DNA from 3 places in the Thalassotalea insulae genome. Region 3 is predicted to be linked to each of the others. Evidence: predicted binding sites of a transcription regulator. Region 3 holds the regulator's gene; each other region holds the start of a gene.
What was found. Region 3 encodes FNR, which switches genes on or off when oxygen is low (the NO sensors DNR and NnrR bind a similar motif). Its sites were predicted from a motif close to TTGATCTAGATCAA; they were not measured.
Positions count from the first base shown of each region.

Region 1 (10,842 bases), 1.8 Mb from region 3:
ATGATCTTGCGTCCGGTGGCTTTAAGGGCATTTAAAAATAATTGTGCGTCATTGCGCAGTTGGATCAGGTGCTGTACTTCACGTTTTAACATAGTGATCGGTAACTGGGTTTGTTCCGCCCAATAATCCAGGCAATACCAGCCAATAGTGCCAGCAACTTCCTGATATTGCTGTTGTAATTGTTCTTTAGCCTGGGCTAAGGGAATGTTGTCTCGTTCACTGACTCGTTTTGGCAAATGCTCTAACCAAAAGTGATTATCAAAATGTAAGTCAAGAATAGTGCCATCCATGTCCAGTAAAACAGTTGAAATTTTTGACCAATCAAGCATAGATTTTTCCTAGTGAAACAACTTATTATAGATAGTATATCTAATCTTATTCGGCAGTTCTCAAGTATTCTATTTATTTGACTCATATTATGGATGAAAAAAAAGCGTTACCTCAAATTCTGCATCGTAAACAAGTGGCAAAAAGCAACCTTTTTGCTATCGAACAGCTCGAACTAAAATTTAGTAATGGCGTCGAGCGTGTCTATGAAAGAATGCAAGGTGCTGGACGAGGTGCGGTGATGATTGTTCCCTTCGTGGATAATGACACTATACTGTTAGTTAAAGAATATTGTGCGGGTACCCACAGTTATGAATTGGGGTTTCCTAAAGGGTTAATTGATCCTGGTGAGCAGGCAATTGACGCAGCAAACCGGGAACTAAAAGAGGAAATAGGCTTTGGCGCAGGGCAGTTAATAGCGCTGCAAACGGTGGCGATGGCACCGGCATTTTTTGCTGGTTCGATGGAAATATTTTTAGCACAAGAACTTTATCCGCAAAAGCTAGAAGGAGATGAACCCGAGCCTTTAGAAGTGGTTGAATGGCGGCTCAGCGATTACCAACAGCTGTTGAGCCATCCAGACTTTAATGAAGCACGCAGTATTGCCGCCCTGATGTTAGTTGTTGATCAAATGAAGAGTAGATAATGAATTTAGAGCAATTGTTGACCATAGCTATCGACAGTAGTAAGAAAGCTGGTATTGAAGTGGCAAAACATTATCGCCGCGGTGATTATTCGTCAGAGATTAAAGAAGATAATAGTCCGGTAACTAGTGCTGATATTGCTGCCAATGATGTCTTGATGGATGAATTACAACGATTAACACCTGACATCCCGATTATTTCTGAAGAAGTGGGAGCATTGCCATTATCACAACGTAAACAGTGGCAACGTTATTGGTTATTAGATCCTATTGACGGTACTGGCGAGTTTATTATTGGCAGCGGTGATTTTGCCGTCAATGTGGCATTAGTGGAAAATGGCTGGCCAGCGATAGGTGTGATCCACGCACCGGATCATCAGCTAACTTATTACGGTCAAAAAAATTTAGGCGCTTTTAAAGAAAATATTAAGCAAAGCATGGCGATAAAGGTGGCTCCGTATGACGGTCAAAGAAAGATAAAAGTGGCGATTAGCAGACGTCAGCAGCTAAGCCTAATGGCTCAATACTTAAGTGATGATTTTGATTATCAACATATAGCGCTTGGTAGCTGTTCTTTAAAAAATTGCTTGATTGCTGAAGGTGGTGCAGATTGCTATTTACGTATTGGCCCAACCGGGGAGTGGGACACCGGTGCCAGTCAATGTATTTTAGAACAAGCAGGCGGTACCATTTTAGACAGTGAATTTTCCGCTTTGTCATATAATCAAAGGGAAAGTTTGAAGAACCCAGATTTTATTTCTTTAGGTTCAGCGCAAATTCCCTGGAAAAAAATCATTCGCCCCCACCGGGCACAAAGATAACATTTATTAAATAAGGGAATACCTATGAAAAAATTACTTTGGCTTAGCACATTCTTATTGGCTTTTCCTGTGTTTGCCAATTGGCAGCTTGATAAGCAAAACTCTGTGGTTAGTTTTACTACCTTTAAAAAGGAACATATCGCAGAAAATCATCGTTTTCATAACCTTAATGCTAATGTCTCAGCACAGGGACAGGTCGAGTTAACAATCGATTTAACCAGTGTTGATACTAATATAGCCATTCGTGATCAGCGCATGAAAGAGCATCTTTTTAATGTCAATAGCTTTCCAACAGCGATGTTTACAGCGCAGTTAGAGCAAAAGGTACTGCAACAACTAACTTCTGACAGCAGTCAAATGTTAACACTAAAGGGCAAGATAGAGCTTCATGGTCAGACTCAGGCCGTTAGCGTTGAAGTTTTAGTGAGTAAAATGGCAAATGGCTTTTTAGTTACCAGTTTGGCTCCGCTATTAATTAAAGCGCAGGACTTTGAACTAGTAACTGGTATTAATAAATTAATGGAGCTTGCTAAGCTACCCAGTATCAGTCATACCGTACCAGTTAGTTTTACCTTAAGTTTTACTCGTGAGTGATTTGTTGGGATTTGAATTGTTCAGCGGGTAAAATATTAACGGTTTGATACAGTTCTGAATACACCAAAACTACCTGATTTTGCACAAGTTGCTGATGGACTTGTGCAATCTTTTCTTCAAAAGCAACATCATGGTCTCCATAATCTGTCCCTTCACGTAAAATAAAGGCTTCGATAATGGCATTGAGGGTATCGGCTGTCAGTGACTGGTAAGGGATCAACATAGTGAAGATTTCGTTATTTAAACGGATGAATGCTTAAGCTCAGCTTCGCATAAATAATGCGTTTCTAACAGTTATTTTTACTGACTTCCGCGTTATTTTAATGTGAAAAATCCTACATGTTGTAGGCTTTTAGCTGTACTTACTGACTAGATCAATTGATTGATCAACAAGCCCTTACGGGAATCTTCGTCTTTTTTATTAATAATTGCTGTTTGTAATAACGTGGAAACTTGTTGTTGCTCTGCGGTTGTCTTAGCAAAATCTGTATCTTCAATACGTGAACGTGATGCCGAGACATTGACTCGTGTGGTTTCATAACTGACAGACTGGCTACTTAGGGCGTTACTATTTGCACCTAAAGCCGCAGCGTTTTCATTGATAGCAGTAAGCGCCGTTTCTAGTGCAGCTTGTGTTGCTTCAGGATCACTAGCATCAAGGCCAGCAAGGAAATTTGGATCGCCTAATGCTTCGCCGGCTACGGTGTTGATTTGTTCTGTGATTTGGTCAAATTCACCCTGAATAGCATTATTATCACTTAAAGGATTCGCTGATTGAATGGATAACACATTGGCTCGTTGTAGCCCTTCAGAAATCGAAGATAACTGTCCTTCCTGGACATTATTGGTGTTAACTTGATCCTGGGCATTATAACTAAGCTGTTGGTAACCATCGATTTGCGAAGTCAATCTACTGGCTATTTGCAGACCCGCAGCATCATCGGCAGCACTATTAATACGTTTACCAGACGCTAATTTTTCGTCTTTTTCCTCTCGCTCTTTGCTAAGTCGATCGATAACACTTAGTGCTGGAGAAGATTGATTAATAGATAAAGCCATAATGTACCCCTTTAAACAATGCTAAGTGTTACTTATCACTTATACACGCGGCGTAAAGTATAGCAGAAAACACAAATTTGGTCACATTATAAACAATGTTAGATATGAACAGGTTAGATAAATTGAAGCTAATCCTGTTCAATTCATATTGAATAAAAAGTTGGTTATTAGTTAATGACTGTTTTCAATATTTTTTAAAAAGTAATAAACATAAAAACCACAGATACCTAAGACAATTGCTAAACCGATGAATGAGATTAACACTACAGGATCATTGATTAACATATCGAAAACGTTCATGACAAACCCCTTGCTTAATTAGGGCATGTTGATCTTTCATGGTTGTTTTTGTAGTACTTTGTTTAGCATGAACAAAAATCAAACAGCAAAGTCAACACGCCTCAGATATATTCCACATAAATTATGGGTTTATTTTATACCTGATAAGCAAGGACGAAATGATACAGATCAATATTCTGTGATAAATTCGCCGATATTGATTTAATAACTCGCTTGACTGGCTTTTTTCGCTCTTAAGTCTATTTGTTCAAGAATCTGCTCATGGAGTGATTCTGCGCGCTCTCGACCTGTTTTGATGTCTTCAATACTGAGTTTATGTTCATCCATGTCTCTACTTTTCTCAGCTGGCTTATAGCCACTTTTAGCGGCAATATAATTCCATACGTAAGACATATTAAGATCTTTCTTAACGCCACGTCCTTCAAAATACATCAGTGCTAAATTAAATTGTGCTAACGCATAGTTCTGTCTGGCCGCTTTCTTATACCAGGTGACTGCACGCTTAGAATTTTTATTGACGCCGATACCATCGGCATACATCACTCCTAGATTAAATTGTGCACTGGCTAAATTTTTATTGGCAGCCTTTTCCATTAGCACAAAAGCCGTTTTTAGATCTTTATCGACAACTTCTCCCTCACTGTACATCACCGATAGAGAAAATAATGCGTCAGGGTAATTTTGGGCTGCCGCTAAAGTTAATAATTCAAAGGCTTTTTGTGGGTCTTTTTTCACACCCCAGCCGTTTAAATGGATCATTGCCATTTGATATTGCGCCGGGGCATATTGTTCTGCTAACAGTGGTTCAAATTCTGCTATCGCTGCTTTAAACTCACCACGGTTTAATTGAAAAATACCTAACTCTAAATCACCGTCAAAACTAAAAACTGATGCACTTGAAGTTAGTGCAAGAACCAGTACTGCTCGTTGTAATCTTTTCATGGGGCACCCAAGTCGTTAATTATTTTGTTAATTATTAGTTTAATATTGTTAAGTGTAGCAAGGGAATTAAAAATTACGTTAATGTTGTGACATTATTTCTTCAATTTGTTCTTCTAATTCAAGCCAATGCGTTTCGTTCTCTGAGATTTTCTGTTTAAGTTTTGCTTGCTGTTTTAACAATTCCGACAGGCGAGATTTATGTTGTTCTTGATAGATCTCTGTGTCCGCCAGTACTTGCTCGACTTGATCTAGTTCCTGTTGCCACTGAGTAACCTTTCGCTCATATTGCTGAGCTTGCTTTTTTAATGGCGCAGCTTTTTTTCTTAACTCTGCTTGTTGTTTGCGTTGTTGCTTTTTATCCAAGCTGGTGTCTGAGGTAGTTATTTTATCGCCTTGAATGTTGATTTTCTTATCGTCGTTAAGCCATTGCTGATAGTCATCAATATCACCTGAAAATTCGCTGACTTTACCGTTAGCGACTAAATAAAATTCATCGACGCAGGACTCTAATAAGTACCTGTCGTGAGCGATAAGAATAATTGCACCGTTAAATTCCTGTAATGCCAGTACTAACGCTTGACGCATTTCCAGATCTAAATGGTTGGTTGGCTCATCCAACAGCAGCAATTGTGGCTTGTCTAATACTATTAGTGCTAGTACCAGTCGTGCTTTTTCTCCACCTGACATCGTATTGACTGCTGATAATGACTGATCGCCACTAAAGCCAAAGCGTCCTAAAAAAGTGCGGGCCTGAAGCTCCCCAAATTCAGGTTTAGCACGAATAATATGTTCAATCGCATTCGAGCTCATATGCAGTTGTTCCAACTGGTGTTGAGAAAAGTAACCGATACGTAATTCCTGTGCACAATAACGAGTACCATCGAGTATATGTATATCGCCAGCCAGCGATTTGATTAGTGTTGATTTACCGGCGCCATTGCGACCGAGTAAGCCAATACGGCTTCCCGGTACCAAGGAAATATTGGTTTGATCAAGTATTTTAATATCTTGGCTATAACCACAATTAGCATTTTCTAATGACAGAAGCGGATAAGGCATATAATCTGGCTTTTCAAAACTAAACGTAAACTGGCTATCGACATGTGCTGGTGCTAAATCCGGTAATTTTTGCAAGCGCTTTAATCGACTTTGTGCCTGTTTTGCTTTACTAGCTTTAGCGCGAAAGCGATCGACAAAAGCGGTTAAATGAGCCACTTCTTTTTGTTGTTTTTGATATTGGGCATCTTGTTGTGCCAATTGCTCTGCTCGCTGGCGTTCAAACGAACTATAGTTACCGCTATAAAGTTTGGCGGTTTGTCGTTCGATATGAAGAATTTGGCTGACGACATCGTCAAGAAAATCACGATCATGTGAAATTAATACTAGCGTACCGGTAAAACGTTTCAACCAGTTCTGTAACCAAATAACCGCATCTAAGTCGAGGTGGTTAGTCGGCTCATCCAGCAACAATAAATCACTGCGACTGATCAGTGCTTGAGCTAAGTTTAATCGCATGCGCCAGCCACCGGAAAATGCTTTTACCGGTTGACCAAGTTGTTCTTGCAAAAAGCCTAAGCCATGCAGTAACTCGCCAGCTCGAGCGGGCAGACTGTAACCATGAATGATATCTATCTGATTAATCAGTGTTGCTTCTAAATTGCCATCGTTGTTAGCTCTTGCTTCTGTCAGTTGCTGCTCTAACTCACGAAATTCTTGATCACCATCAATGACATACTCCAATGCAGATTTTTCTAGTGCAGGCGTTTCTTGTTTAACCGTTGCTATTTTCCAGGTAGACGGCATTGATAGCTCGCCGGCATCAGGTTGCAGCTGTCCTAATAATGCGGAAAATAAAGAAGACTTGCCACAGCCATTTGCCCCAACTAAGCCCACTTTATGGTTAGGGTGGATAGTAAAACTTGAACGGCTAATTAAGTTTTTAATGCCTCGGTCTAAGCTTAGGTCGACTGCGGTGATCATGAAAAATCCTGATAATTGATAAACGCCGCTATTGTCGCTTTTCCTTAGGTTGTTATTCAAGGTAAAATATCGCTATTGACTCAGATTAATTAAAATTGAGAATAGTTGTGAAAAAAAGGTTTATAGCTGGTGCGGTGTGCCCTAAATGTCAGGCAATGGACACTATGGCGTTAACAAAAGAAAATGATGTCGAAACTGTCACTTGTGTTAATTGTGGTGAACAGATGACTCAGCCAGAAGAGCAAGTTGAAAAAGCAACACGCCAGCACGAACAAGTGATAGGGGTTTTTAAGCCTTAAAATATCGCTAAGTTGTGTCATTAGCAGTGATTATTTGCCGATTTTAAACAAGCTTGGCAAATAAACACGTGCTAGTAGTGAATTAATAGTGTGGCGGAGGTGGTTCTAATTCTTGCTTATCTGACATGTTTGGCTGAGCTTCTTTAAGTCTGGTTGCGATAAGCTTTAATTGCAGTTTTAGGTTAGTAATTTCTTCTTGGTGCACTGCAAGTTCATGATTTAATTGTTCAATAACATCGTCTTGAAAGGCATTTCTTGATTCAAGCGCTTCAATACTTTGTTCTAGCTGTTCTATTGTCAGGGAAGACTGGTTCGCCATGATTCTGCATATCCAGATGATGATTCAGTTAATATCAGGCCATTATCGCTAAAAGCGACGCTATAAACAACTGCCCCGGCGGGACGAATATCATCGCGGGGAGTTACTCGCCAACTGTCAAGGCGTTTGCCACTTGCTACTTCCCAGATACTCACTTTACGTGATGGTGCGCCAGTAACTAAATATTGACCGTCTGCGGAGAAGCCCACTGCGCTAAATACTTCTTGGCGGTTGGTGTATTTTAACTGGCTGACTAATTGACCATTAGTCAGGTCCCAGATATTTGCTGATTTTTTGCTGTCGGCGCTGAAGGCGTAGCGGCCTTTCGGGTCTAATGCTACCGTAGTGACCCGACTCGGGTGATTAAACCGGTAGATAACTTGACCGCTTTCGGTGTCCCAGACGTAAGCAACGAAATCGTTTGAACCTGAAATAGCGATGCGGCCATTAGGTAGCATATCAACGGAATTGACCTTTTCCTGATGACCTAAGAATTCGATTCGACGACCTGTTTTTGGTGCAAGGTGCACTACTTTACCGTCACTTTTGCCAATTAAGATATATTTACCATTATTAGCAACGGCGATATCGCGAATATTGGAGCTGCCGATTTGCCAGTAGCCTTCAGATTTTCCTGTGGTGGTATTCCACAGAGAAAAATTAGTTCTGCTGGCGGTTAATACATGGCTGTTATTGTCAGCAATATCGGCGGCTAACACTAGATTATCGGCGGTATCTTGTTGCTGAGACCAGTTGAATTTTAATGCATTATTTTCGATATCCCATAAGCTGATACCGTGATGAATTGACGAAACAACACTTAAAGTTCCATCGTTGGAAATATTAGCCGCATAAGCCCCTTCAACCGCATGTTGCCAACGGATCACCGGCTTTTGTCCTGCGGGGTGGCAGGCAAGTAAAGATAAACAGAGTAGTACTAAAATGACTGAATATCGTTTCTGTTTACAAATAGTCAAAATTTTATGCTTTTATCAGCTCACATTTACCGTTAGTATAAGTTCTTTTTTTACACATGTGTATCGCACAGTAACTTTGTTATTTTATCAAAGATCAAAAGAACCTTAACGGAGAATTAAATGAAATTGTTTAAACCCACTTTAGTGGCAATGGCTCTTGTTTCAGTAATTGGTTGCCAACAAGAAGCAAAACAAGAAGAAAAAGCGCCAGTATTAGACACAGAAGTGCAAAAACAAGCGTATGGGTTAGGGGCATCTATCGGTATGTTCACACAACGTAATTTGTCTGAGCAAGAGAAACTTGGTTTAACCTTAGATCAAACCTTGATCCTTCGTGGCTTTAAAGACAGCTTAGCGGGTAAGTCAGTAATTGAAAAAGAAGAAATTCAAGCTTTGATGATGAATTTAGAGCAAAGCATGAAAACTAAGCAACAAGAAGCGGCGACTAAAGCGGCAGAAGCAAGCTTAGCTGAAGGGCAAAAATTCCTTGAAGAAAATGCCAAGAAAGAAGGCGTTCAGGTAACTGAATCAGGTATTCAGTACGTCGTACTTGCTGAAGGCGAAGGTGAAAAACCGCAAGCAACGGATACGGTAAAAGTTCACTATCGTGGCACATTCTTAAACGGTGAAGAGTTTGATAGTTCATACAGCCGCAATCAACCGGCAGTATTCCCATTAAACCGTGTTATTGCTGGCTGGACTGAAGGTGTTCAGTTAATGTCAGTGGGTTCTAAATTCAAGTTTACTATTCCTTCTGATTTAGCATACGGACCAAATGGTAACCCACCTCGTATTCCGGGTAATTCAGTCTTGGAATTTGAAATTGAATTATTAGAAATTCAAAAAGCGGAAGAGCCAGCTAAAGTTGGTGACGCAGCTACTCAATAATCTTGCGTTAATCTTATAATGAAAAACCAGCGAATTACGCTGGTTTTTTTATGTGCAGGATGCACGGTATAGCGCGGGTTCATGGATGGACAGGAGCGCATATGTGCACGACTGCATGGATGCAGGAGATAGAGAGAAGCAGGATGCCAGAGCCGAGGATGCACGGTCAGTTTTTTAAAACTAAGTACCTGCATCCATTGCTGGCATTAGCGCGGACTCATGAACGAATAGCTGCGTTTAAGCTAGCATTATAAACTGTTATTTAGCACTTCACTGAGCCTCACCGCAGCTTGCATCATACGTTGTTTTAACAGTGCCTGGTATTTCAGATGATAGTCGTTGGTTAATTTAATCGTTTGGTCTTGATTTGATTGGCAAACTTCGCCGCTATTATGGCAATACTGCAGCGCATCACTTCTAACTATCGTCAATGACTCATTGGCCCAGTCAATAATAGTGCTGTGACGCCACTGTTTAACCGGCGCAGTGCTCAATGCGGTTTTGAGCCCACGGTAAAGTGAGTGCTTAAAGGTGGAGTAATCAAAGTTTTCCTCAGGCTTATTTAATGGATAAAGTAAGCACTCATCCCAGTACCAGTGCAAATTGCCACAACGGCCGACCGCAGGTATCACCTTGTTTTTATTGCCGCCTAAATCGCTGGCAAAACTGACATGTAGCGGCTGGTGAATATCGCCGAGCCAATGGCTTAAAAACATTAAAGCTGCGACTTTTTCATACTTGTCTTGTGCTTTGATTAATTGTTGTTGATGATAAGAAATGGCCTGAGTGAGGCAGTCTTTTTCGCAGGAATTTTCATTAATGCCGGTGTGTTCTCTAGCCACATTTAAGTAATGCCAAGATTTAAACCGGGCAAAACTATCTTCTCTTTTTATTGCATCCGCCCAAGTGCAACTATCGGCAAAGCTGATTATCTGATTTTTCGGTTGATGGTTATAGCGATTAATTGCTGCCTGATCTTTTACTGGCAGCGTAGCTAATAGCTGAATCACTTTTTGCTGGTTAGCAGGGGGTAGTAGTTCGAAGCTTAGCTGGCACACTAGCTGATGACCAAGTTTTCCTAGTGCCCAGCTTGGTGTTGATAATATACTTATCGATAGCAGTAATAATAAAGATAACCGTCTTTTCATAACACGTCTCATCATTTTGGCTGACAATTTATAGCATTAATCACGAAATAAAAATATGCTTAAGCTTATACTTAAACTAAGGTCGCTGATGTTTGGAAAGAAATGGATCATTTTGATGTTGTTATTGTCGGTGCTGGTGTCGTTGGCTTGGCGATTGCGGCCAAGTTTTCACAGCAATTTAAAAAAGTACTGTTAATTGAGAAAAATGCTCATTTTGGTGAAGAAACCAGCAGTCGTAACAGTGAAGTGATCCACGCTGGCATCTATTATCCGCAAGCGAGCTTAAAAGCGAAACTTTGTGTACAAGGTAAACTCGCACTATATGATTATTGTGAAAAAATGCATATTCCCTATCAACGTTTAGGAAAATTGTTAGTGGGCCATAATGCAGATGAAGAAGTGTTTCTTAATAAAACAATCGCTATTGCCGAACATAATGGTGTTGACGACCTGGAGTGGCGTTCACAACGAGAATTACAAACAATAGAGCCTGAATTGTCTGCGTCTGCCGCGTTATTCTCGCCTTCTACCGGCATTATTGATGT
Region 1 covers NZ_BSST01000001.1:2,501,856-2,512,697, forward strand. Annotated here, with positions in the region: gene yrfG (GMP/IMP nucleotidase) at 1-329, opposite strand, end outside; gene nudE (ADP compounds hydrolase NudE) at 419-973, shown strand; gene cysQ (3'(2'),5'-bisphosphate nucleotidase CysQ) at 973-1,791, shown strand; gene QQK06_RS11410 (YceI family protein) at 1,816-2,385, shown strand; gene QQK06_RS11415 (YheU family protein) at 2,372-2,608, opposite strand; gene QQK06_RS11420 (flagellin) at 2,755-3,444, opposite strand; gene QQK06_RS11425 (DUF3149 domain-containing protein) at 3,616-3,744, opposite strand; gene QQK06_RS11430 (tetratricopeptide repeat protein) at 3,946-4,686, opposite strand; gene QQK06_RS11435 (ATP-binding cassette domain-containing protein) at 4,765-6,666, opposite strand; gene QQK06_RS11440 (YheV family putative zinc ribbon protein) at 6,774-6,965, shown strand; gene QQK06_RS11445 (SlyX family protein) at 7,048-7,284, opposite strand; gene QQK06_RS11450 (WD40 repeat domain-containing protein) at 7,263-8,261, opposite strand; gene bamJ (BamJ family beta-barrel-assembly machinery protein) at 8,382-9,149, shown strand; gene QQK06_RS11460 (hypothetical protein) at 9,251-9,403, shown strand; gene QQK06_RS11465 (S1/P1 nuclease) at 9,398-10,297, opposite strand; gene QQK06_RS11470 (NAD(P)/FAD-dependent oxidoreductase) at 10,400-10,842, shown strand, end outside.
Region 1: the regulator FNR is predicted to act here: its motif matches at 3,903-3,916, upstream of QQK06_RS11425 (DUF3149 domain-containing protein).

Region 2 (10,842 bases), 2.1 Mb from region 3:
AGCAAAGCGCAAGCATTATCCGTTAGAATTTAATATGATGGATGGCTATGATCATAGTTACTATTTTATCAGTAGCTTTATCGAGCAGCATTTACAATTTCACGCACAGCATTTTAAACGATAGATGAGCCATGCATGACTTGAGGGCTAACTATAGCCCTCAAGTAAAAAGCTCGTCATCAAGTACAAAGCTAATAACATCAACACACTCCCCATCAGACGATTAAAAGTAAGCATACGCCGCTGATTGTTAAGATAAACACTGACTTTATCCCCTACCAGTGCCCAACTGCTCATCGCAAATAAACAAATCACAAAATAGAGCGTAACAAACACTAGTAACTGCTCAGCTGCATCAATTAAATTAAACGCCGACACTCCGGCTACACTCGCTATCCAGGCCTTCGGGTTTAACCATTGCAATAACATTCCTTGGGCAAAGGTCGGCAACAAATGTTCTGATTGATGCACGTTCACAGAGGCAGAAAAAAGCTTAGCACCAAGATAGAAAATAAAACTGTTACCCGTCAGACACAATGTAGTCAGCCAAACCGAATGTTCTGCAGTAACCACACCAAGCCCTAACCCCACCACTAATAACAGCAAAGTAAAACCTATTACCGCCCCCAGCACAAACGGCATAGTGTGGCGAACACCGTGATTGACACCACTGGCTAACACCATCAAATTAACCGGCCCGGGGGAAATTGACATAGCGAGTGCGTATAAGCACATGGCAATAATTATCGACATGCTTGCTCCTTAACAATTTTTTTCTAGTATAAGAAAGCAAAAAAATATAACTAGATAGGATGATTGAAATTAATTATTCTAATAGATAGTACAATGAGTTGGACAAAAGATGATTGATGAATTACGCGCTATGGCAATTTTTGCGCAAGTAGTAAAGCTTGGTTCATTTCGCGCCGCCGCTAAAGCGCTCAAGCTATCACCATCAGTGGTCAGTTATCATGTTGCTCAGCTGGAACAGCAAGTAGGTACGGCCCTTATCTATCGTTCAACACGTAAACTGTCCCTCAGCCATGAAGGCAAAGTATTAGTTAAACATATCGACACCATGATGCATGCTGCCCAGCAAGGGCTGGATGAGATCAGTCATAGAGAAACAAAACTCACGGGTAAGCTTGCTGTCACCTTGCCAACCGCGCTGATCAAGTCACCAATTACAAAGCAAATATCACTGTTTGCCCATCAACATCCTAATGTTGCATTATCACTACTCTATAGTGATAGCAGAGAAGATATTATCGCCAACGGCATAGATTTAGCCATTAGTGCCGGAGAACTCACCAGCAGTAACCTCAAAGCGAAACGGATAGGGAAAATTCAGCGAACTCTGGTGTGTTCACCTGAGTGTTATGCTCGTTATCAAACACCAACGCAACCGCAACAATTAGCGCAATGGCAATGGTTGAAGCTTGCTATGCTGCCGAATTATCGCGACTTTCAGCACCCAGATTTTGGCAAAGTGAAAGTACCATTTTCCCACCAGCTTAGCGTCAACACTGTTGATGCCATGGTGCAGCTATGCCTGTTAGGTCATGGATTAGCAACACCAGCGAATTATCAGGTTAACGATTTAATTACCCAAGGCCAGCTAGTTCAGGTATTGCCACAATGGCAAATAACCCCAATTCCGCTTTATGCAGTTTGGCCAAATAATGTTGCCGAACGCAGTTTAACTAAACAGTTGCTTACCTTTATCAGCGATAAATCAACCTAAAAAACCGTATAAAAACGAAGATTTTCGTATAAAAACCAGGCGATTTTTGTCATCTATTTGCCATGATTTTTGTAAGACATTGACCATTATTTAATTATTCTTTTGCGCTTTTATATTTTGTAAAAAATCATTTCTTTATAAAAATTAATTGGATAACTAAATTGTAAGAACAAAATAACCAATTTTTTACAAATATCCCTTGTCAGTCCTGCTCACTCCTGTAAAGTATTTGCCAGCTACTCGGTAGCGCTGATAAAAAGGAATGTTGTTGCAGGGAAAGCAAACATATTCTTTGAATATGACAAATTTCGAATAAGGATAATTACCTTACATCAGGAAGATGACTGATTATAAAAGTCCGGGAGGACAATAAGGACAGCCCAAGAAAGCGTCAGGATGACCAAGAAAAAGAAAATCAGGAAACAAAAATAACAACAGGAATTAAGTGTCAGTAACAGGGACTGTGCTAATAAGTTAGGAAAACTACTTAAGAATTGGAAATAAAATATATCGTGGTAACACCACTCATATATTCTCCGAAAACGATGGCTCTGCCATCGTTTTTTTCTTGCTAACAAATAAATTCAACGGGAATCTTGTAATCTCACTAACGATCCCAACAAAAGTAGCGTAAAATATCCGCAGATATTGTAACTATGACTTTTTAGCCAAATGACACGCCAGAAAAAATCAAGAAAACCCGGATTAGCACCAGCTAGCGCCAGCAAAGATAAAAAAGATTTAGCCACGCCTAGCGATAAAAAACCGAAAAAGCTTAAAGGCAGAAAACCCGGCTCGCGCCAGACTGATGCCATTAAAAAATCGAAACAAAAATCAGCGCCGCAAACCAATAAAGACCCTCGTGTTGGCAGTAAAAAACCCATAATGTTGACAAAAGCTCAAGCGCCTGAAGCAGCAAACAAAGCGGTTAAAGCAAAGCCTGCACAGAGAAAAGTTGCCGCAATTAAAGTGCTAGATAACACTCAGGCATTGGAGCAGGAATTTTATGCGATTGAAGAAGATGCGCAATTACAGTCGATCTTCGCTAAGCAGGAACAAGAGCAGCCATTAACCAACGAAGAAATCGATTACTTCAATGAGAAAATGGAGCGTTACCACAATTTACAGCAACAACTTGGCTGGTCAGATGAAGAAGAATCATCAGAACCAACTGGCGAAACAGATGAAGACGCCTTATGGGATAAACTAGATAATAATCATTTATCTGATTACGAATAAGGAGCTGCGATGATTGTAGATTATTGGCCATACTGGCTGGCATTTGCCTGCATGATCGTCATCAGCTTAGCAGTTTATGCTGGCAAACTACTACGCCAACTCAAGCATCAAACAGAACGACAGCAGCAACTAACATTGCAACAGCAGCAGGCGTTAGCGACACACGATAAAAAAATCCTCGATAGCGTAGTCATTATTGTTAGAGCAATGAAAGAAGAGCAATGCGATATCTCGGAAGGATGCTGGCGCTTATCAGTATTGCTCGACTCATTAAAAACCGCCGACGATCTAAGTTTGCAATTTCCTGCTATATTTGAATTATACGGTGCAATAAAGCATATGCCTATTCTTGAAGAACGTAAACAGCTCAGTAAGCAGCAACGAATGAAGTTTGATTTAGAGCGCACCAAGGTTGAAGCTCGCTTACAACCTTCTGTTTTTCAAGCAATAGAAGAATTGCATAATTACGCATTAGCAAAGATCGGAGCACTGTCTAATAGCTGATCTTTGCTAACAAGCTTGGAGTAAGATCTCGTTATGACACAGCAATTAAAACAACAGTTCACCCAACGTATTATTGAATTACAGCAAAGAGTAAGCGCTATTCATCAGGACTTTGCTCAAGGACGCGATGCCGATTGGTCAGAGCAAGCCGGAGAGCGAGAAAACGAAGAAGTACTCAATGCACTAGAGTCGGAAGCAAAAATAGAAATTCAGCAATTATCCAATGCGATAACCAAAATTGATCAAGGGCTTTACGGCATTTGTGAAGAATGTGGAGAAACTATTGCCAGCCAACGTTTAGCAGTGCAGCCCGCTGCTTCTAAATGTGTGCAATGCGCCCAATAGCCTACGCCATACTTCATTAATAATTCACTTAGCTTGCGCTCGATCAATAAGCTTATCGGTTCCTTATTCTATAATCCCCTTGTGATAGAGATAAGGAACCAAAATGCAAGCCAAGCAATTTTTTGATAGCCAGTTATTAAATAAATACAATACCAGTGGTCCTAGGTATACCTCCTACCCGACGGCACTGGAATTTAATCATCAGTTTAATAGCACAGACTTACTTCAGGCGATTGAAAAATCAGATAATAATGAGTTATCTCTTTATATTCACATCCCGTTTTGCCATTCGCTTTGTTACTACTGCGGTTGCAATAAAGTTATCACTCGCCATCGTGATAAAGCAGATATTTACCTAGATTACCTTGCCAAAGAAATCAACTCACGCGCACCACTATTTAAAAACTATACCGTTAAACAATTGCATTGGGGCGGTGGCACGCCAAGCTTTTTAACTCATCAACAAATCACCCAACTGGTTACTCTGTTAAAACACGCGTTTAATTTTGCGGATCAGGTAGAAATGAGTATCGAAATCGATCCTCGTGAAATAGAAATGAATTTAGCCGAGCACTTATATGCTCTCGGCTTTAATCGTCTTAGTATTGGGGTGCAAGACATAGATGAAAAAGTCCAAAAAACTATCAATCGCGTACAATCAACTGAGTTTATTGAGCAATTTATCGCCCACGCCAAGCAAGTAGGCTTTCAATCAATCAATGTCGATTTAATTTACGGTCTGCCACATCAAACCATCGAAACATTCACCCGCACGTTAAATAAAGTGCATGAAATGGATGTCGATCGTATTTCATTGTTTAGCTATGCCCATCTGCCAAGCCGATTTGCTGCGCAGCGTAAATTACGAGATGAATGGCTACCTAATACGCAAGAAAAATTCGCCCTGATGAAACTGGCGATCGAAACCTTATGCGGTTTTGGCTACGAATTTATTGGTATGGACCATTTTGCCAAACCTGATGATGAATTAGCCATCGCTCAAAAAAATGGTACTTTGCACCGTAACTTTCAGGGTTACACCACCAAAGGCAACTGCGATTTGTTAGGACTAGGTGTTTCGGCGATTAGTGCCATAGGTGACAGCTTCAGCCAAAACATTAAAGATTTAAAACCTTATTACCAGGCCATTGAAGACCAAGGTCATGCCCAAGAAAAAGGCATCACTTTAACTCAGGATGATGTAATTCGCGGCGAAGTTATCCGTGAATTAATGTGCAACCTTTATTTAGATAAACAACACATCAATACAAAGTACGGCATCGACTTTGATAGCTATTTTGCCGACGACCTACCGCTACTAGAGACCTTTATCAATGATAAGTTAGTGGTGAACAATCAGCAGGAAATTATCGTTAAACAAAAAGCCCGACTGCTGATCCGCATTATTTGTATGAGTTTTGATGCTTATATGAAACATCACATTAACCAGCAACGCTTTTCACGAGTGATCTAAATATTAAATGCTGTGACAGCTACCAGCAATGTAATTTCAACTGCCCGTAGCAGATGAGCGTGAAGCAGACCTTGAATAAATCGTTTTTTATTAAGCGAATATTTACATCACGAGTCTAATGTATGGCTCGTTTATCTCAACTCTCGTTTTCCACACAGCCTGACTATATTGTAATAAATTAATTCTATTGATAAGGTGCTAAAATAATTAAAAATTTATCCTGATATGTGGTTTGCTTTAAATCGTTGATTTGGCATAACCCGAAATGCTCGATAATAAGCTATTAGGGTTCTGGAGTGTTCAGTGACGAACCAATACCGTTATAAAATGAGTTTTACTCAACCAGATTCAGGAATGAATAAGTGCTCAACTGTAATTGGTGGTGTCGGTATTTTGCTGGGAATGGCGTCACTAGCTTTCTTTGGTAAAGGAAGTATCCATGGATATACGTTGATCTATATCGTGGTTTTAGTTGCATTAAATTTTCTTAGTTACCACGCCCAAATACTTAGAATGGTCACCGCAGTTATTTCTGGAAGCGTATCTCTGGCTTTAATTGCTTATTCATTCCCGGACTTTATATCAAATAATATGATTCGTTCTCAAAAAGGGTTTTATTATGTGCTTGTTGGGTTGTATTCAGCTGGTGTTTGTTTATGTCAAATGAAGGCCATACGGAAATAGAACTCATACAAGGCAATTATCAATGGGATATCTAAAGCTTGGCTGGCGCTCATTCTTCGCTAACTTTAGCTAAGCTTTTGTACGCCCCATATTGTGCCGTTATGCGTTTAGTCAGTTGATACGTTCAACTGTATATTTATAAATTTCAGGAGTTAAAATGAATAACAAAATTATCGGAATAGTCCTTATTATTGCGGGTGTTGTATCAGCTATGTGGGGCTACAATATTTATGATTCTGCTAGCTCACAAGTTACTCGAGCATTAAGTGGGGACACGCCTATTGAGGCTTGGGTGGGAATGGCTGGTGGTATAATTGCGATTTTAATTGGTATTACAAGACTCAAATAATATCAATCAATAAGCACATATTAAGGCATTCAAACGAACTAAAAACAGTTGGCTTTCCGTTCGTGCCTCACTTATTTTAGTCAAACTGTCATTAGCCACTTAACGTGGCGTTATATTTTCAAGGAAGCTTTATGATTTATTCGACCACCGAGTCAATCCCTGGAAGAGAAATAGAAAAAATTGTTGGTGTCGTTACTGGTAATGTTGTTCAAGCAAAGCATATTGGTCGTGACATTATGGCTGGCTTGAAAAGCATTATCGGTGGTGAAATACGCGGTTACACCGAGATGTTAACTGACGCCAGAGATATAGCGATTCAACGTCTTGTTGAAAATGCACAAGAAAAGGGAGCAGATGCTGTTGTAGGTATTCGCTTTACTACAAGTGCAATAATGGATGGTTCATCTGAAATAATGGTCTTTGGAACAGCGGTTAAATTAAAAACATAACTTGGCGCACAAGAACAGACAAAAAAACAGTTGGCTGTTCGCTTCACTAAATTTTAGCCTGTTATTGAGGCGTTATAACTACCTGGAATATTATGAAAAAAATTGTCAGCTCGGGTTCTCATCTTGAAGAGCCAATTGGATTCTCTCGCGCTTGTAGAATTGGAAATTCTATAGCTGTGTCTGGAACCGCTCCGATTGAAAATGGGCAAACAGTGTATGAAGGTGATGTCTACAATCAAACTAAATACTGTTTACAGCTGTCAATAAAAGCAATCGAAGAAGCGGGCGGTAGTCTGCAAGGTGTCATTAGAACACGAATTATGCTTACCGATATTACTCGTTGGGAAGAGGCAGCAAAAGCTCATGGTGAATTGTTTTCTAAAATAAAACCCGCTTGCACTTTTGTTGAAGTAAGCCAATTTATCGATAAATTGTGGCTTGTTGAAACAGAAATTGATTGCGTTGTAATCTAGTTATGACAAGTGCTTTAAATGGACGCAAAACAACAAGCAGCAGCGGGTCTTTGGTGGTTTTAACCCTGACGCGCTGTCGCCAACACAACAATATAACGTCAATAGAAAAGCTAAACTCAAAAGAATTTCACTTAATATCGGACATCGAGCAAAAACAGATACAAACGACTACGCGCTAGTCCACCTCCCCAAGCACATAGCACTGACCATCACTATAAAACGTCAATACTGTTTTATCTGCCAGCTGTTCTTGCTGCGCTAAATCCACCCACTGATAATAGACATTACGATGTACTTTCGCCCTTAAGTTATGTCTGACATTAACATACAAAGCACCCTGCTCATTATCGCTCAGTTGATGTTCACTATTCAGCACAAAGCTATCGCCTAAGTTGGTAGTGAGCTCCATCACCGACTGTTGTTCATCCAACCACTGCCATTGGGTGATAATAAATGGCACATCTTCAACAGTAATTTTCACTTTCTCTACCGGCGTTACCAAAAAGTAATCATCCGCTTCTTTTTTTAGCACTGATGCAAAGAGTTTCACCAATGATAGACGTTTAAAAATAGTGTCCTGATAATACCAGTCACCATTGCTTTTAATGGTCAGTTTAATCTCACCGCAATACGGTGGATCCCATAATTCAACTGGCGGTAATGCTTTTTCATTATCTGCCAATCGAGTGATTTGTTTTGATAATTTATCTAACGCCACCTTTATTCACCTTTTCCATCCAAGTTACGATTATTACATTACTGTTCAGTAACTAATGCGTTAATAATTAAGTCCTTTTTCCATTTATATTGGCTTACTATAGCAAGAAGTAAGCACCTTCACGCTATCCCTGATCATATTCACTAACTCAGGTTATTCATTGTAATATAGATCCGCTTTAACGCTAACAAACAGTACCTGCAAATAAAGACTTATTTATCATCTACTAACCTTGTTCACTATTTACTATACTAGGTAAATACCTCATTAATTAATTGTTTGGGCTTGTGCGCTATCTTCTTACCATCATTTTGTTATTCTCTGGTTTTGCCTCTGCACAGGTTAAACAAACGGTTAGTGTTTACCATTATCATACAAAACCCCCTCTGGTGATAAATATCCAAATCAAACAAGGCTTGTATTATGATTTTACCCGTTACTTAAATACCCGCAGTACTACGCATCATTTTGAACTAGTATTTGTGCCAAGAAAGCGTATTGAACGTATGCTCAAGGATGAAAAACTCCAGGGCATTTTATTAGGAGTGAACCCCGTCTGGTTTAACGATAAAAAAGAAGTTAATTATTTATGGACCGAGAAAATTTTTACCGATAGAGATGAAGTTGTTTCATTGGCTGAGACCCCAATAGAATTTACCACACCTGATTCATTAGCCGGAAAAGTGTTTGGCGGCGTTAGGGGGTTTTATTACTATGGCATAAGTGAACTAGTTAACCGCAATAAAATCAGCCATATTGAAACAGTTAAAGAAGTCGATCTATTTTATATGCTGTTAAATAAGCGCATCGACGCGGCGGTGATCAGCCGTTCCACTCTTGATTATTTAGTGAAAAAAAATAACTGGCAATCCATCTTCCATTTATCCAACAAACCGCACGATATTTATGAACGTCGTGTTTTAGTGCCTAAGCATTTATCACCGGTATTTGATGAGCTAGATACAATAGTCAAAAAACTCCCGAAAGACAAAAACTGGCTTAAAATATTAGCTAGATATAAATAGTCTCAACTTAAATTATCAGAAGCACTTCTTCTACAGTAGCAAGGCTTCATCTATCGGAGAAAATTCATCGGCACTATTAATCAAAGAATTCGCAGTTAACGCTAATACGCCATAAACTTGCGTCTCTACTTGATACTTATCTCTTACTTTCCGCAGCAATAAATCAAAGTCGCCATCACCCGAAAGTAACACTATCTGATCAACGTCATTCGCACACTCCAAAACATCGATAGTGATGCCGACGTCCCAATCACCTTTTGCTGAACCATCAGCGCGTTGAATATAAGGTTTGAGCTTTACACTAAAGCCAATGTGCTTTAATGCCTTTTGAAATTTATGCTGGGCATCATCACTGCGTTCAATCGCGTAGGCATTCGCTACGACAATATCTCCCTGAGCGCTCAATAATTGCCATAGTTTTCGATAATTAAACTGTCGTCTAAAGGTATCTCTGGTGGTGTAATAAATATTTTGTACATCGACAAATACTGCAATTTTCTTCATTGCTCATTCACTCAGCGCTATTTTGTGATAAACGATAAAGTAATATCGCTGTCTTTTCGATGTTTTTTGTAAGAGATGTTAAATCCGCAACTTCATTTTTAGTATGGCCTCCCCGCCCCATAAGGCCTAAGCCATCTAACGCCATTTCAACATGATTTGCGGCAAAAGAAATATCTGCAGCTCCCGCTTTTCTTGGGTTAGCGGCAACCACCTCACCATATCCTAGATCCTGGCTAACCTGACTATACAATGAAAGTAACTGCTGATTGCCGCTAGTAGGTGCCATCGGCGGATACCCAGTTGAAAAGCTAAGCACTGCTTGAGTGTGAGCAAGATTGTCACTGACAATCGCCTGCATCATCTTTCTAGCATTTGCCACCTGCTGCTCTGTTAACCCACGCAAATCACCGTTAACGATTAAGCGTTGCGCAATCACATTGGCTTTACCAAAAGCATTGAAGCTTGATGCTGCTTGCTGGCCATTAACTCGTGTGCCACCAGCGATCACCCCAGGGTTAAAGGTTAAGTTCTGCTGCTGCGATAACTGTTCTCGAAAGGCATTAAGAATACGCGCGGCTTCCAATACTGCGCCATAACCTTGTTCTGTGGTAAATATTTGTGATGAATGAGCCGCTTTTCCAGTAACTGTAAGCGTCCAGCCTAAATAACTACGCCTTGCTACCATGGCCGTGCCTATATTACTGTCACCATTTTCAAACCCCAGTGCAATATCCGCCCATTTTGCCGCATCAACAATGGCTTTTTTCGATAAGGCTAACGGCCGGCCGCTGCTTTCTTCGTCGCCGGTCAGCACCACTGTAATAGCTAGATCCTGTAAAATATTCACTTTTTTTAATGCCTGTAATGACGCCAGAATAATCGCATTACCACCTTTCATATCAATCACACCTGGACCAGACGCTTCTGTTTCTGAAAGCCGCTGAAATTGCTGAAAACTGTCATCTTTCGCGAACACTGTATCCAGATGCCCGATCATCAGGATTTTTTTCTTGTTTGCTTGGTTATGATTAAAGTGAGCAACCACGTGACCAGCACGATTAAAAGCACCTCCCTTTTGCCATTTCGCCGCAAAACCTAAAGCGCTCAGTTGCGCTATCATCAATTCACCAACCGCTTTAACTCCGGGGAAATTCATCGTACCGCTATTAATATTGACTGCCTGTGCCAACTGCTCAATCGTTTTCGGTAATTCCTGATGAATTTCTCTGATCATCTGTTGTTCAACAACACCTAACGATTGCCGAGCATTAGCTGATGTGAAAGCCAATATGTGAGTAAGACAAACGAGTACAATAAACTTTTTCATTATTAAG
Region 2 covers NZ_BSST01000001.1:2,207,004-2,217,845, reverse strand. Annotated here, with positions in the region: gene fghA (S-formylglutathione hydrolase) at 1-124, shown strand, start outside; gene QQK06_RS10120 (LysE family translocator) at 148-753, opposite strand; gene QQK06_RS10115 (LysR family transcriptional regulator) at 863-1,744, shown strand; gene yihI (Der GTPase-activating protein YihI) at 2,417-2,983, shown strand; gene QQK06_RS10105 (DUF2489 domain-containing protein) at 2,993-3,487, shown strand; gene QQK06_RS10100 (TraR/DksA family transcriptional regulator) at 3,521-3,832, shown strand; gene hemN (oxygen-independent coproporphyrinogen III oxidase) at 3,936-5,306, shown strand; gene QQK06_RS10090 (hypothetical protein) at 5,610-5,990, shown strand; gene QQK06_RS10085 (DUF3185 family protein) at 6,148-6,339, shown strand; gene QQK06_RS10080 (heavy metal-binding domain-containing protein) at 6,471-6,788, shown strand; gene QQK06_RS10075 (RidA family protein) at 6,881-7,261, shown strand; gene QQK06_RS10070 (DUF1285 domain-containing protein) at 7,437-7,979, opposite strand; gene QQK06_RS10065 (substrate-binding periplasmic protein) at 8,267-9,004, shown strand; gene QQK06_RS10060 (LabA-like NYN domain-containing protein) at 9,035-9,508, opposite strand; gene QQK06_RS10055 (M20/M25/M40 family metallo-hydrolase) at 9,516-10,835, opposite strand.
Region 2: the regulator FNR is predicted to act here: its motif matches at 3,866-3,879, upstream of hemN (oxygen-independent coproporphyrinogen III oxidase).

Region 3 (10,842 bases):
TTTCCATCCTGACTAATGGCGCCACCGATACTGTTACCGGATTGAATCACCCGCTTGGCAATCTTATCTTGTAATAGATCCACTTTTGTTAAACCACCGTCACGACCAAAGACATAGGCATAACGCTGATCACGAGAAAAAACGATCGAAGCATGAGATAAATCACCTAGGCCATTCAATTCACTCAGCAAGGAATTATTGCTATGTTCGACAATTTGCACCTGGCCGCTAGCTCTTTCAATAATGACGCCGATATCGCCAGTTGAGCGCAGTGTTGTTACTTTAGTATTTTCTTTGACATCCGTGGTTTGACTACATGATGACAGTAAAGACACACTGACTAATGCTACTGCGATTATTGCTAAAGATTTATTCTTTCTCATGGTTCATCCCTTGTAATAACAGCTTGCTGATCCACAAAGCTTCTTGTTCATTAATGATCGACTTCCACGGCGGCATTGCCGTACCTGGCCTGCCGTGGGTAATAGTGTTTTGTAAAAGTAATAAGGGCTTATTTTTTAGCGCCTCTTTCGTTAGTGCCGGTCCTAAGCCACCTTTTAATGTCATACCATGACATGAACCGCAGTCCTGTTTCACAAGGTGAATAAGCTGCTTTTGACGCGCTTTACTGATGGAAACCTGGCTGGATTTCGCATGTAACGCCAAAGGGTAAAACGCAAGTACAGTAGCTAACGCCACGATTGAGCAAATTTTGCTTATCCCATTCACTTTTTAACTGCCTTTATTACCGTTAACTGATAGGTGCAAGCTAATTTATCGAAAGTACTAAAACAATTTGTTGTTGGAGATCATGCTTTTTATCTTGAATAAGCAGATTGATTGATTCAAATCACATTTGCGGCAAATTAACAAAATTATGCAACTATTAAGGGCTGTTAATCTTTGCTGTTTGAATTTAGTTGACCCCTTTAGGCAGCATCTGTTTGGCATTTCTACTGTGTTGCCCCGCATGGATGTGGGATAAGGTGACTTTGCAGGAGCATAAAATCATTACCGCTTGATTTGAGTAGAATGACTACAGGTCACAAACGCTGCAGTGTATCAATACCAAACAAGTTGCTACAAAAACAAACTTGAGATCAACAGACTCTAGTTTAGAGCGAAGATTTTTAAAAAATTATCTTTTAGATTCAACGGCGTGATATCATCTATACCAAAGTTATAAGCTTAGTTAAATTAATGGAAATCGATTATTTTTCCGCATTTATTATCGGCTTGATGGGCTCAGGGCACTGTATCGGCATGTGTGGTGGAATCACCACCATGTTTACCTCTTCCTTAGCCAAAGACGCTAAAAATCATCCACTTTACGTTATCAGTTACCATATTGGCCGCATCTCATCATATGCATTGATTGGTGCAATAGCCGGCTTTACCGGTTCACTTGCCGCCAAAAATATCGGTTTACCGATCACCGGATTAAAAATCATCGCTGGCATATTTTTAATCTTACTCGGCCTCTATATGGGCCAATGGCTGATGTGGTTGACTAAGGTAGAAATGCTTGGCAAACACTTGTGGCAATATATTTCGCCATTTAGTAAAAAATTATTGCCGGTTAACAACTTAAAGCAGGCATTGTTACTAGGTGCACTATGGGGCTGGTTACCTTGTGGTTTGGTTTATTCAACCTTAACTTGGTCACTGGCTAGTGGTAGTGGAAAAACGGGGGCGTTAATTATGATGTGTTTTGGTTTAGGAACACTCCCCGCACTGCTATTTTTATCTTTTGGAATAGTGCAAGGGCAGCAATTATTCAAAAATGTTCGCGTCAGAAAGTTCATCGCTTTACTACTCATTGCTTATGGCATTTTTACATTAAACATTGCATACAGAACCCTATTTTAATACCATAGCAAAGGTAGCAACCAAGATTGAGTGATAAAGGATTTTATGTATAAGAATCAATGTTCCGGTCAGCAGCATATCCACTGCCAAAATTGTAGTATTAGTGAGCTATGTCTGCCTTTCTCGTTAAACGATCGGGAGATGGATACGCTCGATCAAATTATCGATCGTAAACGCCCAATCCATAAAGGTGAAGAGCTGTTCCAAGACGGTCAGAAAATGCAGTCCTTGTATGCAATTCGCTCTGGTACTTTTAAAACATTTACCGTGAATGAAAGTGGCGAAGAACAAATTACCGGTTTTCACCTCGCTGGTGATTTACTTGGCTTTGATGCTATTGCTGCCACTGAGCACCCAAGCTTTGCTAAGGCATTAGAAACATCTATGGTCTGTGAGATCCCTTACAATACTTTAGATAACCTATCGAACAGCATGCCGAAATTAAAAAAACAAATTTTGCGCATGATGAGCAGTGAAATCAAAACCGATCAACAAATGTTAACTTTGCTTAACCGTAAAAATGCCGAGCAACGTTTAGCAACCTTTATCAGCTCATTAAGTGCTCGTTATCAAGCACGTGGCTTATCAGCAAAAGAGTTTCGTTTAACCATGACCCGCAGTGATATCGGCAATTATATTGGTTTAACCGTGGAAACTATTAGCCGCTTATTAAACCGTTTTCATAAGAGCGGCATTATTCAAGTTGACGGTAAACTCATTACTATTTTAGATATAGATAAACTAAACGAGTGTGCTGATTTATAAATCAGCACACCTTGTGTATTCCTCCCTACTTTTACTACTTCCTCAACACTAAGATTGATCAAATACTTTTTGATTTAAAACAAAGTATTAATGTTTAATATTGCCGTATTCTCGCTATACTGAAGATAAGTTAATAACCAGTTTTATCTTAATTGGAGCGGATAATGGAAAAGTATCAAAAAATATTAGCAGTGATAGATCCAACAACTGAAGAGCAAAAAGCCCTGAAGCGTGCAGTAGAGTTAGCGAAAAAAACGGGAGCTATGATCACCGCATTTTTGTCGATTTATGACTTTTCCTATGAAATGACAACTATGCTATCAAGTGATGAACGCGAAGCTATGCGTCAATCCTTAATTAATGATCGTATCCAGTGGCTCAATGACATAATTGATAGTATCGACCATCAAGATCTCACTATTGACAGCAAGGTGATTTGGCATAACCGTCCATTTGAACCTATTATCGAACAGGTATTAAAGCATCAATACGACATAGTCATCAAAGGCACCCATCAGCACGATAAACTAAAATCTGTAATTTTCACCCCAACCGACTGGCATATTTTAAGAAAATGCCCATGCCCTGTTTTATTGGTGAAAGAGCATTCCTGGCCAATTAACGGCAATATTGTGGCCGCATTAAATGTTGGCAGTGATGAATCTGAACACCAATCGCTCAATGTCAAAATAACTGAAGAAGCCATTCATTTATCTAAACTTATTTTAGCCAATATTCATTTAGTCAATTCTTTCCCTGGTACACCGGTAAACATTGCCATTGAAATCCCTGAATTTAACGCCAGTGAATATAACGATTCGATGTTTAACCATCATAAAGAAGCGATGGCAAAACACGCGCAGAGCTATTCAATTGGTGAAGAGCATACCCATGTAGTTGAAGGTTTACCCGAAGATGTCATTGAAAATTTATCAAACGAGTTAGATGCAGAATTGGTTATTTTAGGCACGGTTGGCCGTACGGGTATTTCTGCCGCTCTAATTGGTAATACAGCAGAACATGTTATCGATCGACTGAATTGTGATGTTTTGGCATTAAAACCTGATGGCTACGTCTCCCCTATGGCGGAATAATCTTAGGCTGATGACAACAAACTGAGCGTTAATACCTTTGAGATAAGATGTTACTTAACGCTCAGTTTGTATATAATACGCGCCGATTTTTGATTTAAATATGATGAACGCGCGATGGCCAGTACTCTACTTACAAATACATTAACTTCACAGCAAAAAACACAACTCAATAAACTTGAGAAAAGACTTCGTCGTCATGTTGGTCAAGCAATTGCCCAATATAATATGATTGAAGATGGTGACAAGATAATGGTTTGTTTATCTGGCGGCAAAGACAGTTACGCGTTACTATCCATCTTGTTGATTTTAAAGGAATCGGCGCCGATACATTTTGATATTGTTGCTGTTAACCTAGATCAGAAACAGCCAGGCTTTCCTGAAGATGTGCTGCCCAATTATCTTGCTTCACTCAATGTTGATTATAAAATTATCGAAGAAGATACCTACGCAATAGTCAAAGAAAAAATTCCTGAAGGCAAAACCACCTGTAGTTTATGCTCACGCTTACGTCGAGCAGTGCTATATCGGGTAGCTAAAGAGCTTAATGCCACTAAAATTGCGCTAGGACACCACAGAGATGACATGATAGAGACTATGATGCTCAATATGTTTTACGGCGGCAAATTAAAAGCGATGCCAGCCAAACTAGTCTCAGATAATGGTGAACATGTCGTCATTCGCCCATTAGCCTTTTGTAAAGAGTCTGAGCTGATTCAGTATGCTGAGTTGAAGCAGTTTCCGATCATTCCATGTAATTTATGCGGTTCGCAACCCAATTTACAGCGACAAAACATTAAACAAATGCTGAACGACTGGCACGATAAATTCCCTGGTCGTATCGAGTCAATGTTCACCGCGATGCAAAATGTCGTGCCGTCTCACTTATGTGACAATAACCTGTTTGATTTTAAAACCATTACCGTCGACTCAGGTGTCATTAATGGTGGTGATGTCGCTTTCGATCCATCTGACGACCTAGCTGTCACGCCATCAACAGCCCCCTCTTATCACCAAGATAATGCCCAACAGCTTGATATTGTTGAAATAAAATAATGAGCAACGCCGATACCGCTAATAGCATGAGAATTTAATTATGTTTGAAAGAATTTTTGCCCTTAATGCCCATCATACTTCGATTAAACAAGAAATAATTGCCGGGATCACTACGTTTTTAACAATGGCCTATATTATTTTTGTTAATCCCACCATGCTGGCTGCAACAGGGATGGATCATGGTGCTATTTTTGTTGCCACCTGCCTGGCCGCAGCTCTGGGTTGCTTTATTATGGGACTGCTTGCCAATTATCCGATTGCCTTAGCACCAGGCATGGGATTAAACGCGTTTTTTACCTATAGTGTGGTCCTGGAAATGGGCTATAGCTGGCAAGTCGCACTTGGTGGTGTATTTCTCTCTGGCTGTATTTTTACCTTGTTAAGCTTATTTAAATTAAGGGAATGGATCATCAATTCCATTCCTCATGCTTTACGTTTTGGTATCGCTGCTGGCATTGGCTTGTTTTTAGCTTTTATTGCGTTAAAAAATGCCGGCATTGTTGTTGATAACCCGGCAACCTTTGTTAGCCTTGGCGATGTTACTGCGTTTCCAGCGGTAATGGCAGCATTGGGCTTATTCCTGATTGTCGGCCTAGCAAATAAACAAATCAACGGCGCGGTAATGATCTCAATATTAGCTATTACCTTAATAGGCTTACTTGCCGGTAATATAGAATATCAAGGGCTGATATCATCGCCGCCGTCGATCAGCCCCACGTTGATGCAATTGGATATTGCCGGCGCTTTCAATGTTGGGATGATCAGCGTTGTTTTTGCATTTTTATTTGTCGATTTATTTGATACCTCAGGCACGCTGATTGCCGTTGCACAAAAAGGAGAGCTACTCGACAGTAAAGGTAATTTACCGCGTTTAGGTAAAGCACTACTAGCTGATTCTACCGCAACAGTTGCCGGTAGTATGCTTGGCACCTCAACAACTACCAGTTATGTAGAAAGCACCGCTGGCGTTGCCGCTGGCGGCAGAACTGGCCTAACGGCTGTTGTAGTAGGCGTACTGTTTTTATTGGCGTTATTCTTTTCACCATTAGCAGGTATGGTACCCGCATACGCAACGGCTGGCCCATTATTTTATGTCGCAGTACTCATGTTAGCAGGTCTAGTACAGGTAGACTGGCATGACCTTTCAGACGCTGTCCCTGTAGCTATTATCTGTATTACCATGCCACTTACTTTTTCTATCGCTCATGGCATTACTTTTGGTTTTATCAGTTATGTTGCAGTTCGCCTGTTTAGTGGGCAATATAAACAACTTAATCCTAGCGTCATAGTGCTAGCGCTACTATTTTTAATGAAAGTTATTTTTATCGGCTAAGTTATATCTATTGGAATCAATATTTAATGCAAATAATATTAATTCCGTTATCAAAGCAAAAAAGCGCGATATATTATCGCGCTTTTTTATCAAAGTTCTGATTTACCTTCGGCTAGACTACTCACTGGCATAACTATCAAAATAACGCTGGTTATGTCTGATCATTTCACTGATCTCAAGTACGTAATCTGTACCTCTTTCAGAATACGGCAATAAACCTGTCGCTAATATTTGCGCAGATAATGGCTTATCCTGTTGGCGTAACTGACTTCTGATAATGCGAAATACCCGATATGCTGCATTAGTATTAATATTAAAAAGATAATGCTGCACAGCCTTTTCTACTGATTGAAACGCCGCCACTTCGTGTTTAAGCCCTTCATCTCGCCCATTAGGTACCATGCCGCAACCTTTTTTATAACACCAGATGCCGAAAAAATTTAACCCTATACGGGCAAAACGAGATGTTCCCCACGCGGATTCATTCGCCGCCTGAACTAAAATTAGCTCTTTCGGTACGATATCAACCCTAGTTAATAATTCCTTAATTTTATCAACCGGTGACAATTTTTTACTGACTTTGTATTTTTTTGCTAATTGCTGCATTAACTGGCTTTCTTCCGCTGTTAACGCTTGCGACTGAACAAGTTTTTGCTCAATTACGAATAATTGTTTTCGTAAACGACTAATACGGTCATTTTCATCATCAATTGCCGGTTTAATGAAAGCAAAAAATTGTTTTTTCTTTTGCTTAACATCTTTAATATCAGCAAATTCAGGCAAGTCTACATTGTGCAAAGGCTGTTCAACTTGTGACTTTGCACTAACTTGATCATCTTGTTTATCTGCAACTTGATATTGCTGTTGTTCGATCAGCGGTTTAACTAAAGCAATGATAAAAACCGCAAATAAACTTGCCCTGATTAACCATGTTTTAAACACTGCAAACTCCTTTTAACTATGCCGAAAATGTGCTGTCGAAATGATCACTGGCATCTTTGCTGACACTTAAATGCATACCAAAGATCTCGCGATATAAAATTCCTTTTACATTATAAAACATTGGCGCCAAATAGCTTAACGCAAACAAAGTAAAAACCCCTCCAAGCAAAGCAACAGAAGTTGTCGCTAATAGCACCAGTGGTAAAACACAAAGAATAAGTGCAATAAACAGTACTAAATAGATAGCAAATAAATGAAACCACTGAAAGCGAGTGACTTGCAACGAGAGGCTAATGGCTTTTAATGGCGACATTTTTTTTTCTACCACTAATGGCAGCACTAACGAGAGAGCAACAGCGAGATAAATTCCGGGTAAGTAGAACATGGTAACGCCAAGTGCCACCATAGTGGAAGATAACAAGGCACAGATAGCGACCCAGCTGCCACGCTTTAAAAAAGCAAATATCAGTTTAACATGAGTTTGTAACCCAACCGCATGGAAGATCCCCATCATCTCAACGCCAACTAAGAAAGGGTAAACCACTATAGTCACCAAGATATTAAGCAACGCACCAGCCTGCGGCTCCTGCTGTCCTTGCTGTTCTTGAAATAAAACGTCAACGCCGCCGACATAGCTAGCGACTAACAAAGTGACCAAAACACCGATTAATAATGAGATAAACAGACCCAAATTGATCGAGCTACGCGATTTATTTGTCAAACGCCAAGCTTCGTGCAATACCCCTTTAACATCAATGGAATACTCTCCTTTTAATGCCTTTTCTATACTACCACCGACCTGCAAAATTGAACGTTCTTCCACTAAATTACCTTTTTATCAAACAACTGAGATAAATACCGCTTAGCGTTCGAGACATTCTAAACGACAAAAGGTTAATTATACCTAAAGTTAACCAATGAATAAAAGCTTTTACCAAAGCAAGCAGCGCTAGTCATGAATATGCTGTAATATTTGCCGAAAATAAGTACTGCCTTTTTCTCTAGCAAGTGCGATATTATTATCAGGAATTCGTTCAGGCTCAGGGTATAAGGTTAGCACCTTGGAAAGGCTTTCTTCTCTAAGCAAATGTAGCATCGGCAAAGGTGAGCGATTAGTAAAATTAGCGGCGTCTTCCGCTGCTTCTCCTTCAAATACATAATCGGGATGAAAACTGGCAAGCTGAAATGTACCTTCAAACCCTAAATCAACCAGTAACTCATTAGCATAATCGAGTAACTCTAAATAAGCATCAAAATCTCTAAAACCTAAGCTACAAATCAATAACGTAGTTTCTGTTTCAGGATGCGCGGCTAGATATTCAAATTGTCCGGCTAAATCAGTTAATACTTTTTCTATGCGGGTATGCGGACAGATATGATACTTGATAGTGTTATTAACAAACTCTTTTTTCGCAAAAGGACAAAAATTTAAACCAATAATCACCTGCTCTAGCCAGCGCTTAGTTTTGACAATTGCGGGATGAATTTGCTCAGTCATTCAGCTTTTCCTCTGTGTTTTCTTTAGTGCTTTGCTGTAATTGCCACATACGATAATAATGTCCTTGTTGTTTCAATAAATGTTGATGATCACCCTGCTCAATTAATTGCCCTTGATGCAAGACTAAAATATTATCGGCATCAACGATAGTCGATAACCGATGGGCAATCACTAAACTGGTATGATTTTGTGCGACTTCTTTTATTGCGGTTAATATTGCCTGTTCAGAGTAACTATCTAACGACGAGGTTGCTTCATCAAATACCAATATTGGCGGATTTTTAACTATTGTTCGGGCAATAGCAACCCGTTGCTTCTCACCACCAGAGAGCTTTAAACCACGCTCTCCAACTAAAGTATTAACGCCTTCAGGTAAAGATTGCACAAAAGCCGATAAATGCGAAAGTTCAATTGCTTTATTAACGGTTTGCTCACCGGCTTCAACATCACCATACAAGATATTGCTATACAAAGATTCATTAAATAATACGGTATCTTGTGGCACTATCCCGATATGTTTTCGCAACGAATGCTGCGTTACCTGATCAATTGCTTGCCCGTCAATCGCAATATTACCGCTATTAACATCGTAAAACCGAAATAACAGTTTCACTAAAGTTGATTTACCTGAACCACTTTCACCAACAATAGCGACTTTTTGTCCGGCTTTTATAGTAAAAGAGATATCTTTTAATATCGGACGATCCGCATGATAATGAAAGCTGACCTTATTAAAAGTCACCTCTCCCTGGCTTACGGTTAAATCATTAGCATTAGGGATATCCTGAACTTTTGGTTCACGTAACGTTAAATCAAACATTCGTTCGATATTAGTTAACGAACCTTTAATTTCCCGATAAACAAAGCCGAGAAAATTGAGTGGAATAAACAGCTGCATCATAAACGCATTGATCAAAACAAAGTCCCCTAAGGTCATTTGCTGATGAGCAACCTGATAGGCCGCCAACGCTAACATTGCTGTCATAGAGAGTGAGACAATAAACGCCTGCCCACCATTGAGTGCAAATAGTGATAATCGGTTTTGCAGTTTTGCCTGCTCCCATTCGGCAAGTTGTGTGTCGTAACCTTGGGCCTCATATTCTTCATTAGAAAAGTACTTCACCGTTTCGTAATTAATAATGCTGTCAATCGCTCGGGTATTACTGCGAGAATCAGCCTTATTGACGGCCCTAATATATTGAGTTCGTTTATTGGTAGCATAAATAGAAAAAACGACGTAACTGGCAATCGCCAGTACGGTCACCAACGCAAAGTTAATACCATAGTTAAACCATAAGATCGAAATCACCATAATGATTTCCACTAAGGTCGGGACAATATTAAACACCATAAATTTGATCAAAAAGCCAACACCGGAAGTGCCTCGGTCTATATCTCGGGAGATACCACCAGTTTGACGATTTAAATGAAAATCTAAATCCAATTGATGTAAATGACGAAAGACTTTTAAACCAATGCGCCTGACAGCTCGTTCAGTGACTTTAACAAATAAGGTATCCCTAATTTCAGCGAATAACACTATCGATAAACGTACCACACCATAGGCAATCACTAATGCAAAAGGCACAAACAATGTCGCGTTATCTCGTCCTCTATCTAAGGTGTCGACTAAATCTTTTAAGACAAAGGGTAAATAAACACTCGCTAGTTTAGTCGCAAGCAAACATAACAAGGCAATAAAAATACGGGCTTTAAATTCCAGTAGATAAGGAATGAGCATCTTAATGACACGCCAATTAACCTTGGCATCTTCTGCAATTTCTGGATGATGAGAACGACGCATGCAAAATAATAATGTGGATAAAAACGCAACTCTAGCGGCTTTACCATGACAATACAAGCGATGATATTAACGGCAAGCTATGCTAGGGTTTACCTAAATGAAATAAGATTATCGCTGCAATGTTATCTTTTATTAATCAGTTATTTGATAAATGTTTATTTACGCTAAGCTTTATTGTCGGCGTACAATTGCCTGAATTTATTGTGCAGTACAGCCAACGCCTGTCTGGGCATTTAAACGAAGCAAAATTACAATTGTCACAGTTTAAGCAGTTAGCTGAGATCCATCATAACGGCAATCTTGCACAATTAGTGAGCAGCTTCAGAGAAAATCAAGATCCAACCGTAATGAAAACGGCTGATATTATCGAACAGTTAATAGTAAGAGTGGATTATCTTGAGCAACATTTAACCAACATACTCAGCCCTTCTTACTGGATACAGATCAAAAGTTTAATCGTGGAATATGATGTCGCAATAATGCA
Region 3 covers NZ_BSST01000001.1:4,314,815-4,325,656, forward strand. Annotated here, with positions in the region: gene QQK06_RS19300 (cytochrome D1 domain-containing protein) at 1-383, opposite strand, end outside; gene QQK06_RS19305 (c-type cytochrome) at 370-729, opposite strand; gene QQK06_RS19310 (sulfite exporter TauE/SafE family protein) at 1,201-1,869, shown strand; gene fnr (fumarate/nitrate reduction transcriptional regulator Fnr) at 1,915-2,634, shown strand; gene uspE (universal stress protein UspE) at 2,799-3,728, shown strand; gene ttcA (tRNA 2-thiocytidine(32) synthetase TtcA) at 3,843-4,781, shown strand; gene QQK06_RS19330 (NCS2 family permease) at 4,822-6,114, shown strand; gene QQK06_RS19335 (glucosaminidase domain-containing protein) at 6,232-7,056, opposite strand; gene QQK06_RS19340 (hypothetical protein) at 7,073-7,879, opposite strand; gene QQK06_RS19345 (DUF1415 domain-containing protein) at 8,006-8,554, opposite strand; gene QQK06_RS19350 (ABCB family ABC transporter ATP-binding protein/permease) at 8,547-10,358, opposite strand; gene QQK06_RS19355 (DUF2937 family protein) at 10,478-10,842, shown strand, end outside.